One region of the Psychrosphaera aestuarii genome, then DNA from elsewhere that is predicted to be linked to it. Evidence: predicted binding sites of a transcription regulator. Region 1 holds the regulator's gene; each other region holds the start of a gene.
What was found. Region 1 encodes FliA, which starts transcription of late flagellar genes. Its sites were predicted from a motif close to CTAAAGNTNNNNNNNNNNNNGCCGATA; they were not measured.
Positions count from the first base shown of each region.

Region 2: J9318_RS00650 (DUF5610 domain-containing protein) is a predicted target of FliA. The motif match lies at 1,741-1,767, and genes of this name have one in related genera.
Region 3: J9318_RS05275 (DUF3530 family protein) is a predicted target of FliA. The motif match lies at 2,176-2,202, and genes of this name have one in related genera.

Region 1 is NZ_CP072844.1:1,294,107-1,298,379, reverse strand. Features, by position in the region: gene J9318_RS05850 (chemotaxis protein CheA) at 1-522, opposite strand, end outside; gene J9318_RS05845 (protein phosphatase CheZ) at 540-1,283, opposite strand; gene cheY (chemotaxis response regulator CheY) at 1,301-1,684, opposite strand; gene J9318_RS05835 (RNA polymerase sigma factor FliA) at 1,754-2,479, opposite strand; gene J9318_RS05830 (MinD/ParA family ATP-binding protein) at 2,490-3,344, opposite strand; gene flhF (flagellar biosynthesis GTPase FlhF) at 3,337-4,273, opposite strand, start outside.
Region 2 is NZ_CP072844.1:127,843-132,115, forward strand. Features, by position in the region: gene rluF (23S rRNA pseudouridine(2604) synthase RluF) at 1-278, shown strand, start outside; gene J9318_RS00650 (DUF5610 domain-containing protein) at 391-1,710, opposite strand; gene J9318_RS00655 (glutathione S-transferase family protein) at 1,915-2,895, shown strand; gene ctlX (citrulline utilization hydrolase CtlX) at 2,993-3,913, shown strand; gene J9318_RS00665 (hydrolase) at 3,999-4,273, shown strand, end outside.
Region 3 is NZ_CP072844.1:1,163,917-1,168,189, forward strand. Features, by position in the region: gene J9318_RS05265 (LPS-assembly protein LptD) at 1-150, opposite strand, end outside; gene djlA (co-chaperone DjlA) at 329-1,174, shown strand; gene J9318_RS05275 (DUF3530 family protein) at 1,180-2,082, opposite strand; gene hemH (ferrochelatase) at 2,288-3,367, shown strand; gene J9318_RS05285 (Na+/H+ antiporter NhaC family protein) at 3,452-4,273, shown strand, end outside.

The sequences.
Region 1 (4,273 bases):
AAGAGCTTCAAATTCATCTTCAGTGAACTCTTCAACTGAGTTATCTTGGGCAGGCGACTCATCCATCGTATCAATATCAAAAAAGTCGTCATCGGCGGCTACAGGTTCAGCTTCGACCGCTGGCTCTTCGCCAGCTGGGGAGCAATAGTGGTGGAGTGCGGCAAGCAATTCTGGAGCTGCAGGCTCTGGCTGGTCGCCAGCTTTGACCTGTTCAAACATCTCATTGACAGTATCAAGTGCTTGCAAAATAACGTCCATTAACTCTGGCGTTACGCTTCTTTTACCGGTTCTCAAAATATCAAACACGTTTTCTGCGCCATGACAAGCATCGACAAGATTAGTCAATGCTAAAAATCCGGCACCACCTTTTACGGTATGAAAACCTCGAAATATAGAGTTTAATAAATCAGCGTTCTCCGGATCGTTTTCCAGTTCAACTAATTCTTCAGATAGCAACTCTAATATTTCTGCTGCTTCAATTAAGAAATCTTGTAGTATTTCTTGATCCACGTCCAATGCCATTCGGCATCTCCCCTAATTTAAAAGCCTAAACTAGACAATAGGTCGTCTACTTCGTCCTGATTAGAAACTGCGTCTTCACGCGTTTCTGCATCAATAATTGGTCCTTCAGCCCCATTGTTATCGACTGGTTTCTTCACTTCATTAACGGATTTTTGATTTGGTTCACCAAATACAGTTAATAAATGAATCAGGCTTTCTTCAACATCTTTAACAAGTTCTATAACTCGTTTAATTACCTGACCAGTTAAATCTTGAAAATCTTGAGCCAACAGAATTTCAGTCATGATTGCATGAATCTTAGCGGTATCAGCCTCTGCGCCTTCCATAAATTCATTGATGGAATAACACAAACTTTTAAACTCGCCCAATTCAATTTGACGTTGCATTAACTTATCCCACTCTGGTTTAAGTTTTACAATGTCATTATTAATCTTATCCGTTAGAGGGAGGCCTTCATCTATGGCGTCCATCGTTTTATTCGCTGCGTCTTCTGTTACTTTCATAACATAGTTTAGACGCTCTTTCGCATCAGGGATATCGTCTGTCGCTAAGTTAGCAATCTTAGGGTCTAACTGAAAATTACTTAACGAGTCGTGAAGTTGTCTTGTTAACTTGCCAACCTCACCAAACAGCTCACTATGCTCTTTGCTTGTAACTTCACGTAATATTTTGTTAGCAGAAGTATTGTCTCCAGCCTCAAGCGCTTCAACTAGCGCTTTTGCGTCTTCCAACGAAATCTGCGGGTTAGTCTCTTCAGACATAATGACCCCTTATCAGATTATTCTAAACGTTCGAAGATTTTATCAAGCTTGCCTTTCAGCGTAGCAGCCGTGAATGGTTTCACAATATAGCCGTTTACACCTGCTTGCGCTGCAGCAACAATCTGCTCTTTCTTAGCTTCTGCTGTTACCATCATCACCGGCATATGCTTTAGTTTGTCGTCTTTACGAATTTCACGTAGCAAGTCAATGCCTTGCATGCCTGGCATATTCCAGTCAGTAACAACAAAGTCGAAGTCACCGTTTTGTAACATTGGCAACGCTGTGCTGCCATCATCTGCTTCTGAGACATTAGTAAAGCCTAAGTCACGAAGAAGGTTTTTGATGATTCTTCTCATTGTTGAAAAGTCATCAACAACCAGAATTTTCATATTCTTATTCAAAGCATCCTCCAGTGAGGTAAATTATTAATTTACAGTAATTATTATTGATAAAAATCGTCATTATACAAGTTAAATCAACCAATCTTTTAATCTTGACTTTAAACGAACAAGTGCTTGGCTATGAATTTGACTCACTCTGGACTCACTTATGTTAAGAATTTCACCGATTTCTCTTAAATTTAGTTCATCATCGTAATAAAGTGACAAAATCATTGCTTCTCGTTCTGGCAAGGTTTTAATTGTGTTAGCTAGACTCGCATTAAACGCACTTTTTTCAATGCCACCATACGTTAAATCACGACCAATTTCACTTGCTGGGGCAATAATATCATCACTAACGCCAAGATCTTCCATTCCTAAGATTTTACCGTTAGTCGCTTCTTTTAACATTTGATGGTACTGATCAATCGAAACACCAAGAGACTCGGCCACCTCAATGTCTTTCACATCACGGCCAAGTGCAGACTCTAATTGAGATATTCTTTCAGCAACCATTCTAGAATTTCTATGGACCGATCGTGGTGTCCAATCGCCTCTTCGCATTTCATCCAGCATAGAGCCTCTAATTCTAATACCCGCATAGGTTTCAAAACTAGCGCCTTTGCTATGATCAAAGTTTTTCGAAGCTTCGATTAGACCTATCATGCCAGCCTGAATCAAATCATCAACCAAAACACTATCAGGCAGTCGAGCTGCTAAATGGTGAGCAATCCTTTTTACCAATACAGAATGTTTTTCCACTACATTCGATAGTGTTTGTTGAGCTTCGTAGGCAGTTGCTACTTTATTGTTCAACAGAGACCTCTTAGTTGACCAGTTGCTCTAAAAAAAATTCCAAATTACCCGACGCGTGAGATGGCGTGGGCCACTTATTGATTTTAGCAGCCAACGTTTTAAACGCCACTGCTGAAGGAGAACGAGGAAATGCATCTACGATCGCTTTTTGACGTCGCACTGCTTTTCTTAAATTATCGTCAAATGGAATAATAGCTGTTAATTCCAAAGTTACATCTAAAAACCTATCTGTAACCATAGTCAATTTTTTGAATAAGTCCTGCCCTTCTTTAATCGTCCTTACCATATTGGCAACAACTTTAAAGCGGCTCACACCATGATCTCGATTCAAAATTTTAATTAAAGCGTAAGCATCAGTAATTGATGTAGGTTCGTCACATACAACGCAGAGAACTTCATGAGAAGCTCTAGAGAAAGATAAAACCATGTCTGATATGCCAGCAGCTGTATCGACAATAAAGACATCTACAGGCGTTCTCATTTCGCTAAACGCTCTAATGAGACCAGCATGTTGAGCTGGGGATAATTCAACCATATCAATAGAACCTGATGTTGCTGGCACTATTTTTATTCCACTTGGACCTTCTACCAGAATATCATCTAGCTCGGCTTCACCTGACAACACATGTGAGAGGTTTTTGTGAACACGTAAGCCCAACATAACATCACAATTTGCTAAACCTAAGTCAGCATCAAGTACAAGTACGTTTAGACCTGTTTGCGCCAAAGCAATTGCTGTATTTAGCGATACGCTGGTTTTACCCACTCCGCCCTTTCCACCTGTCACCGCAATAACTTTTGTTTTTTTGGCCATCGACATATTTCGTAAACCACTAGCTTGATCGGAAGTAATATTTTTAATCATACATGCCCACTGCTTTTGGCACTACCTTATTATTTTTATGAGAAACTTTTTCTTTAAGTTCAAATAGCTGATTAGCTTTTTGCACAATTTTCTGTGCATTTGCAACCCTTATGTCCTCAGGGACCCGTTGACCGTTGGTTAAATAACCAATTGGCAAACGATTATGGATTGCAACACTAATTAACTCACCTAAGCTTAAAGACTCATCTATTTTAGTAAAGATACAGCCAGACAGTGGAATTGTTTTAAAATGTTGCACACTTTCATGCAAAACACTCACTTGAGACGTTGCAGAAAGTACTAAATAATTCTTAATATTAACTCTTGATTTTGTTAATAAATGATTCAAACGTTCCGTCAATTTAATATCTCTTTGACTCATGCCGGCTGTATCTATTAACAATAGCTTTTTATCTCGTAATTGGTAGATAGCTTCTGAAAGTTCTTCAGTATTTTTTGCTTGCTTTAGAGGGCAACCCAAAATTTTTGCATACGTACCAAGTTGCTCAAGCGCTCCAATTCTGAATGTGTCGGTCGTTATAAGACCAACTTTGTCAGCACCATGAATTTGTGCAAATCGCGCGGCTAATTTAGCAATCGTCGTTGTTTTGCCAACGCCGGTAGGACCAACAAGAGAATAAACACCACCGCGTTTAATGATTTCATTATCTGTTGTGTTTAGCTGCTCGGTTAGTAATTCAAGCATTTTCGGCCAAGCTTGCTGAGCTTCTAAGTCATCACTAATAAAGTGAGATAGATGTTCTGCTACTTTTGAAGATAAACCCATATTATTTAATTTTTTAATTAACATAGATTTTACCGGTGTTTTACGATCTGCGTCTTGTAACATGAGCGCTGAAACTTGATGTTTCAGTAATTCTTTAATTGAATTCATTTCGCTTTTTAAGTCAGATAATTGCTGATCAAAT
Region 2 (4,273 bases), 1.2 Mb from region 1:
TGGAAAAAGGTATTCCAATACTTGGTACAGTGACAAAACCATGCAGAGTGAAATTACTTGGGCCTAAGAAATTCTCTATCATTCTTACCCAAGGTTTAAATCGTCAAATTCGTCGCATGTGTGAATATTTAGGATTTGAAGTTACTAAGCTACAACGCACTCGCATTATGAACGTCGACTTAAAAGGCCTAAAGCCTGGACAGTGGCGTGAGCTTACTAATCAAGAAATGAATCAAATCAATAAAGCGGTTGCAGGTTCTAAAAAAACAGCCGAATAATTAGCCATATAATCAGACCTCTGTAGTAAAGCCAATAATCGCATCAAAACGATGAAAAAGCCTTAACTACAAAGGTCAGTTAAGCTAATATTTTTTATTGTTTAACGTCGGCTCACTCTTCACTACTAGGTGCTCGAAGCAACTCAAGACGACTTGACCACTGCTCCACAATGGACGAGGAAAAAGAAGCAAAGTCTATTGTGTAGTCTTGCTCTTCAGGCTTATTCATTAAGTCCATTTTTTGGAACAAGTCCGATAGCAGATCTCTTGGGTGAGAAAACAAATCTTCCGTCTTAGCAAATTCACCTTTCAGGTCAGCAGCAAAATTCCCTAATGGTTCTACCTGTCTTAATGCAGCAGCACCGGGACGCAAAGAAGCTTGCTCTGACTGATAAGCCTCAACCGCTCTAACGCTTGTACTTTGACTTAAATCCAGTGCAAAAGCGCTAATCTCTGATGAGTCGTATTCCAACTCCAACGCCTTGTTAATAGCCTCTTGCATGTCACCGTCATAAAAATCTGCCGATAAACTATTAATTTTTTCTAATAAGGCATTTATAGCCTCTAGTTCGTCTTCGTCTAAATCACCATCAATACTTAATGAGAACTGCTGCTGATTGACGACTTCACTATAAGAATACGCATAACTACCACTATATGAATTGCCACCGCCTTGGCCCTGACTAGAAAAACGACCATTACCAGACTCAACCGACGCACCTAAAAACGCACTGGCATTAATTTTTATTGTATCGCCATCTCGTGTTTCAAGTTCAAATTCAAACGAGCGAGACTCTTTTGATTGCAAAGACTGGAATAAAGCTTCGCCGATACGCGCTGGCGGAACTGACTCTTCTGCTGAGTCATCCGGTTGATTTAAACTAACTGGCTTTTCGATGACACTCTGATTTTCACCTAAGTATTCATTCGCTAACTCAAACAAGCCTTCTTTTACTTTTTGTGCTGTTAAAGAAATGTCACTTTCAACATCACCTTCTAACAGGCCCATGTCTGACAAAATACCACTGGCTTCTTCATAACCCTGTTCAAAACCTTTTAAGCCTGCTTCGATTCGACTTTGTAGTTGTTCTGATGTAGCGCCATCGGCTTTGTCCATTTTTAAGCGATTAGTGATAAACCCAAGTATTGCGCTAGATGATGCCTCGGCACGTTTGTATCTTTGTTCAATGGCAGCCTGCTCTAACTTATTAGGTTTGAGGTCTTGCGGAACTGAAATTGATTGCTGCACACGTTTTTGTACCGTTTGATGAAAATACGAAAAGCTCGTGCTTGAAGTTGCGCCGGACAGGGTTACGAATGACGCTGGCGGTGATTTTTTTATTTGCTGTTGGCCATTTTGAGAATTTAGTTCGCCCTTACTGCTGGGTTTGCTCAGCCAATTTTGAAATTGATTGGGGTCGAATTTAATCATTGTTTTATACCTTTGTTTGCCTATTCCCGTTATCGGCAAAAGGTCACAATTATTGAACAATATTCATTCAAATATAGCGCTTATATTGCAACTTGTTGATCAATAATTGCATTTATTCGAAAGGAATTTGCCAATTTTACTAATTATTGAACCTCACTCCCTTTGCTACACTATTTACACTAACTAAAAAGAATAGAGGGCATCATGGGATTACTTGTTGACGGCAACTGGAAAGACAAATGGTATGACACCGATAGCAGTGATGGTAAGTTTGTGCGAGAAGACGCTCAACTACGAAACTGGATCACGCAAGATGGCTCTGCAGGACCTAACGGACAAGCTGGATTTAACGCCGAAAAAGATCGCTACCACCTGTACGTTTCTTTAGCCTGCCCTTGGGCTCATCGAACCTTGATCGTTAGAAAATTAAAATCGTTAGAAGACTATATAGATGTGTCAATTGTAAGCCCAGACATGTTAAAGAACGGTTGGGAGTTCGATAAACAAAATCACAGTACAGGCGATGCCTTGTTTGATTCGAACTTTATGCATCAAATTTATACTCGCAATAAAGCCGACTATTCAGGGCGAGTCACTGTGCCGGTACTTTGGGATAAAAAGCAAAACCAAATAGTCAGCAATGAATCGTCTGAAATTATCAGGATGTTTAATTCTGCATTTAATCATTTGACTAACAATTCACTAGATTTATATCCACCTTCGCTTCAAGCGGAAATTGATGAAGTGAACGACTATGTTTACCATAATATTAATAATGGGGTTTATAAATGTGGGTTTGCAACTCAACAAGAGGCATATGAAAACGAATACAACAAACTCTTTGACGCGATCGATCATATCGAACATCGATTAAGTACAAATCGTTACTTAGTCGGCAACTCGCCAACGGAAGCAGATTGGCGGTTATTCACAACACTCATTCGTTTTGATGCGGTTTATGTGGGCCATTTTAAATGTAACAAACGAACAATAGAGAGTTATCCACATTTATCGGCTTATGTTCGTGAATTGTACCAATGGCCTGGTATTGCTGAGACCGTCGATTTTTACCACATAAAACGACATTATTACTTTAGTCATACTATGATAAACCCGACCCAAGTAGTTCCGGCCGGACCTGCAATCGATTACACCCGACCTCATAATCGAAATGAAATCGGTTAACGGTTACAAACGACAATATTTGTATAATGATTAATTATGGCCTTACAATAAGGCCTTAATTTTATGACGTTGTGTCTTTTATAAAATAGGTAATATCATGAGCCAAGCGCCAAGTTCAGTGGTTATGATCAGGCCACATCATTTCCAACCAAATCCACAAACTGCGGCTGATAATAGTTTTCAAAGTGAAGCAAATACAGACGTTTCGCTAAAAACGCTAGCCTATCAGCAAGTGACTGACATGGTAGCGAAGCTAGAAGCACATGGAATAGACGTTAACTTATTTGACGACACAGGGAGCTCTACCCCTGATTCTGTATTTCCCAATAATTGGTTCTCTACTCACGCTGACGGAAAGATTGCTATATATGCCATGTTCCCAGAAAACCGACGCTTAGAAAGGCGCCCGGATATTATCCAGCACCTCATCAATAAATACAAAGTAAGCCAGGTTATAGATTACTCGCCAAATGAGCATCAAGCACGATTTTTGGAAGGTACTGGTGCAATGGTATTAGATCACTCGGCCCGCATTGCCTTCGCCGTTCGTTCTAACCGTTGCTCTGATCAGCTATTTTATGAGTTTTGCCAACAATTTTCATATCGTCCAGTGCTCTTTGATGCAACAAATAAAGATGGTACACCTGTGTATCACACCAATGTAATTATGACGATAGGAAGCGATTACGTATTGTTAGCAACCGACATGATCAAAGACCCAGAACAGCGCTCTATTGTTCTTGAGGCAATTGAATCTGCAGATAAAATGGTTATTCATCTTAGCGAGCAACAAATTGAACAATACTGTGGCAATGCGTTAGAGCTATCTAACGGCAAAAAGAAATACTTAGCCCTTTCGAGTACAGCGTTTGACGCATTAACCAATGACCAAAAACAAACGCTTTCGAGTCGAGTTAACCTCTTACCATTTGATGTAAACGCAATTGAATATGCGGGTGGTTCTGTACGCTGTATGTTAGCAGGCATTCACTTACCAAAAAGAACCGACCATAAATAACTAAACCGGTTTTTAACTTGAACTGTATAGGTACAATACAATAGAATTGTTCGCCCTCATGGTGAGGCTGTAAAATGAGGATTGCATGATAATCAAATCGACATTTAAACCTGCTTGGTGGCTTAATAATCGCCATTTACAAACAATTGTGCCTAGGTTTTATTCTGTCCCAAATACTTTCAAACCTTTTGAGCAAGAGTTTGCTTTATCAGATGGTGACTTCGTAGAGCTTATCTGGAGTCAGTCACCTGCTTATATCAATGAAAATACGCCTATTGTGATCGTTCTTCATGGCTTAGAAGGTTCTTTTGACAGTTTTTATGCAAAACGAATGATGAATGCCATCCATCAAAAAGGTTG
Region 3 (4,273 bases), 130 kb from region 1:
ATTTGGAATTGTATTTGAAAAACCATTAGACACTGATAAAAGAGCCTTTTTGGATTGTAAAGGTTGTTGACAGACTGTCTCCGCTAAGGTCGGCAAAGATGCTAACCATAGGGTGAAAAATAACGCTGTATTTTTTGTTTGCTTGTTCAAACTTTCGATAACCTCAATCAACCATACCAGAAGCGTGGAACGCGTAAATTCGCTGGCGAAAAATAATTTTAATAGCCGATGAATTCTATATGATTTTTTTACTGTATACTACGCAACGAACGGAATTTGAGTATAAATAATCCGGTTTAAACGTTTTATTAGTTGGAAGTGAATTGTAGTGATAGGAAAAATTGCAGGTACAGTATTTGGATTCTTGTTAATTAGACACTTTGTAGGTGCGCTAGTTGGACTGTGGATTGGGCATTTATTCGATAAAGCAATGCAGCGAATGAATGACAAAGGCAATGTTGAAGAATGGTTAATCAGTAATGATGCAAAACAATCGATCTTCTTTTATACAACATTTTCAGTAATGGGGCAGATGGCCAAATCAAGTGGCCGTGTTACGCCGGAACATATTAAAACTGCTAACGATTTTATGGCTCAAATGCGATTGTCTGAGCAGCAAGTTGCAGAGGCAAGAGACGCATTTCGCGAAGGTAAGCTTCTTGGGTTTCCACTAAAAAAGAAAATTAAGCAGTTTAAAGAGCACTTTGGCAATAGACGTGATTTATGTCAGTTTTTTCTAGAAATTCAAATTCAGACTGCCTATTCAGATTCGATATTAGAACCGGCTGAATATAATTTACTTGAAGATATTGCCAAGCAGTTAGGTTTTAATAAACGGCATTTGACTCAACTTATTGCTATGTGGGAAGCGGAAATGCGCTTTCAAAACTACAAGCAGCAACAACAAGAAAAATATAAACAATACGATCGTAAAGATAATTCAGCTTCTCAAGCGAAAGCGCCAAGTTTGCTTGATGCCTATGCTGTTATCGGGGTTAGTGATAGAGATTCCGTTAGAGATATAAAACGCGCATACAAAAGGCTTATGTCGCAGAATCATCCGGATAAATTAGTCGCGAAAGGTTTACCACCGGAAATGATGGAAGTCGCCAAACAAAAAACTCAAGACATTCAGTCAGCCTATGAAATAATCAAAAAAGCGCGTGACTTCTAAACGCGCTACATACCCACGGCCACTGTGAAACCATAGATTTCTTTTATTACACGACGTTGCTGATCTTTATAGTCAAAAAAGTACGTCAGTTCACGTTGCCTATAATTCGTTTTAAAGTTTTTGCGCGCCATTTTTTGTCGCCATTCTTTAACTGCGATAGCCCAGTGGTTACTTCGCTCAAAAATGATATCTAAAACCGGGTACTCGGCTTTAGCAACTTGTTCAGCAAATTTCAAATTAAGTTCTTTTTGAGGCATATGTGCACCTATCATTATTAGTGCATCAGGTTGTGGCACAATATTTTTTTCTATTAGGTTGGTTAGCCAAAAACAAGACTTTCCTTCACATATCATTAGATAAAAGCCGGGAAAAGAACGAGCAAAATTAAACGCTGAGTCGAGTCTTTCGCCAATTTCTAGTTCGAGTTGCTCATTGAGTGCATCGTCAAATGTTGTCGGTACATCTTGGTATTCGGCGTAATTATTTGGTGTGTCTGTGTTCTCTACTTCAGTAGTATCGTTTGCGTTGGTATTCGGCGCTTCCGGGTCTGGTTGAGTATTGCTTTGATTTTGTTCCGCAGTAAGTTTAGTTCTAATTTCCGCAACGTATGGCATAGTTAATGAAATACTTGTCCATCCATAATTGTCCAAGTCTTGGTACAACGCGCTTGTGGTGGCTTGCCTAAAAATAGTCTGATTTATATCGGGTAAAATAAAAGCGATACCTTTGGGGATCCCAGTGGTTTGCTCTTTATGGAGTGCGATAAATTGATTATTCGATACTGTTTCGAGTACTTTTATATTTTGATCTGGAATATAGCGTTTTAAATCTTGAAACAATAGCGAGCCAATATCGAGTTGTTCTGATAACGTAGATTTTGTTGTGTCAGAACCCGTCGTGGCAGACACTAAATAGCTGTTAAGCATAAAAGTTATCAACAAAACTAGTTTTAACACGCTAGAATACATATAAATCTCAATGGAGCCGCTACTAATTACTCATATCGGCATATGTCCAGGAATCTGAAACCCTTTTCCGGATATTATGAAAAGTAAACGAAAAATCAATTTGATACGTAGTGGTCTCAGTCATATTTTTAGTAAAGAGAAATAAATGAAGTACCAAAATACACCAAACTTTAGTCATGGACAGGCCGATAAAATCGGTATTTTGCTAACCAATCTTGGAACGCCAGATGCACCAACTAAAGGAGCCTTAAAGCCCTATTTAAAGGAATTTTTGTCAGACCCTAGAGTTGTTGAGATCCCGAGAGTAATTTGGTGGTGTATTTTAAACGGGGTCATATTGCCACTTCGTTCACGTCGCTCAGCTAAAGCCTATGAAGGAGTTTGGACTGAGCAGGGCTCTCCGCTACTAGTTAACACAAAAAACTTAAGCAATAAAGTTGCTGAACACCTTTCCGAAAACAATAATCTGATCATCGATTTTGCTATGAGATATGGCAATCCATCGATAGAGAGTAAGTTACAAGGATTGCTCAATCAAGGCGCCCGTAAAGTCATTGTATTGCCTCTTTATCCTCAATATTCAGCGACGACCACGGCTTCAACTTTTGATGCGGTTGCAGACGTGTTTCGTAAAACTCGTTTTATTCCAGAATTACGATTTGTAAATCACTACACCGATTCCAAGAAGTTAATTACAGCTATCGCTAATAAAATTAAAAAAACGTGGGAAGTAGAAGGGCGAGCTGACAAATTAATTTTTTCATACCATGGTATTCCAAATAGGTATTGGCACAACGGTGACCCTTATGCCTGTCAATGCCATAAAACCTCTCGTTTGTTAGCGGAAGAATTGGGATTGAAAAACGACGAGTTTATGACGTGTTTTCAATCTAGATTTGGAAAAGAAGAGTGGGTAAAACCTTATTTAGACCACACTTTAAAAGGCTTGCCGGAGCAGGGAGTAAAATCAGTACAAGTAGTGTGTCCAGGCTTTTCTGCAGACTGCTTAGAAACAATTGAAGAGATAGGCGAAGAAAATAGAGACTACTTTTTGGAAGCGGGCGGAGAAAAGTTCACCTATATTAGTTGTTTAAATGATGAGCCAGAGCATGTAGAAGCCATTGCTGAAATTATAAAGCAACAACTACTGGGCTGGGACGTCGAGCAGAATGTAGAGCCACGACAACAACGAGCTGAGTCACTGAGGCAACAACAAAAAAGTTAAACATATAGACGTCTATACGTTTGGCTATCCATGTGCTACATTCGCGCTATTGAATTAATACGTGCAAATACGCCGAGGATAAGTATGAACGAAACGCAAAAATCTGGGTGGGCATTACTGCCCCTCGGACTCTTTATCCTGTTATTTTTAGGAACAGGAATTTATTTACAATCTATTGGCGTTGAATACGCCTTTTATCAGCTACCAGCCCCCGTCGCTATTATACCTGCTCTACTACTAGCGCTTTACTTTAATAAATTATTAACAACAGAAAAAAATACGTTAGACGATGGCATTGCCGTTCTAATTAAAGGAATGGGTAACAACAATGTTATAACTATGTGTTTGATTTACTTATTGGCCGGCGCGTTTGCATCAGTTGCAAAAGAAACTGGTGGAGTCACGGCTGTGGTAAATTTAGGGCTAAGTGTTATCCCTAGTGCTTACCTAATTGCTGGTTTGTTTGTTATTTCAGCGATAGTGGCAACAGCAATGGGAACTTCAATGGGGACAATAGGAGCGGTAGCGCCAATTGCATTTGGTGTTATCGAGGCAACCCAAATTGATGCGGCAATAATGGCAGGTGCTATTGTTGGTGGTGCAATGTTTGGAGATAATTTGAGTTTTATTTCGGATACTACGATTGCCTCTACCAAAACTCAAGGCGCGGAGTTAAAAGACAAGTTTAAGGAAAACTTAATATTTGCTTTACCTGCGGCATTAATTGTTCTTGTGGTTTACCTAATACTCGGCGGGGAGCCAACGCAGAGTTTAGATAGCACTGCAGAATACAGTCCTCTTTTAGCACTTCCTTACTTCTTTATAATAATACTTGCGGTGATGGGACTTAATGTTTTTGTCGTATTGTTGTTAGGTATTCTGTTATCGGCGTTATCAGGAGTCTTG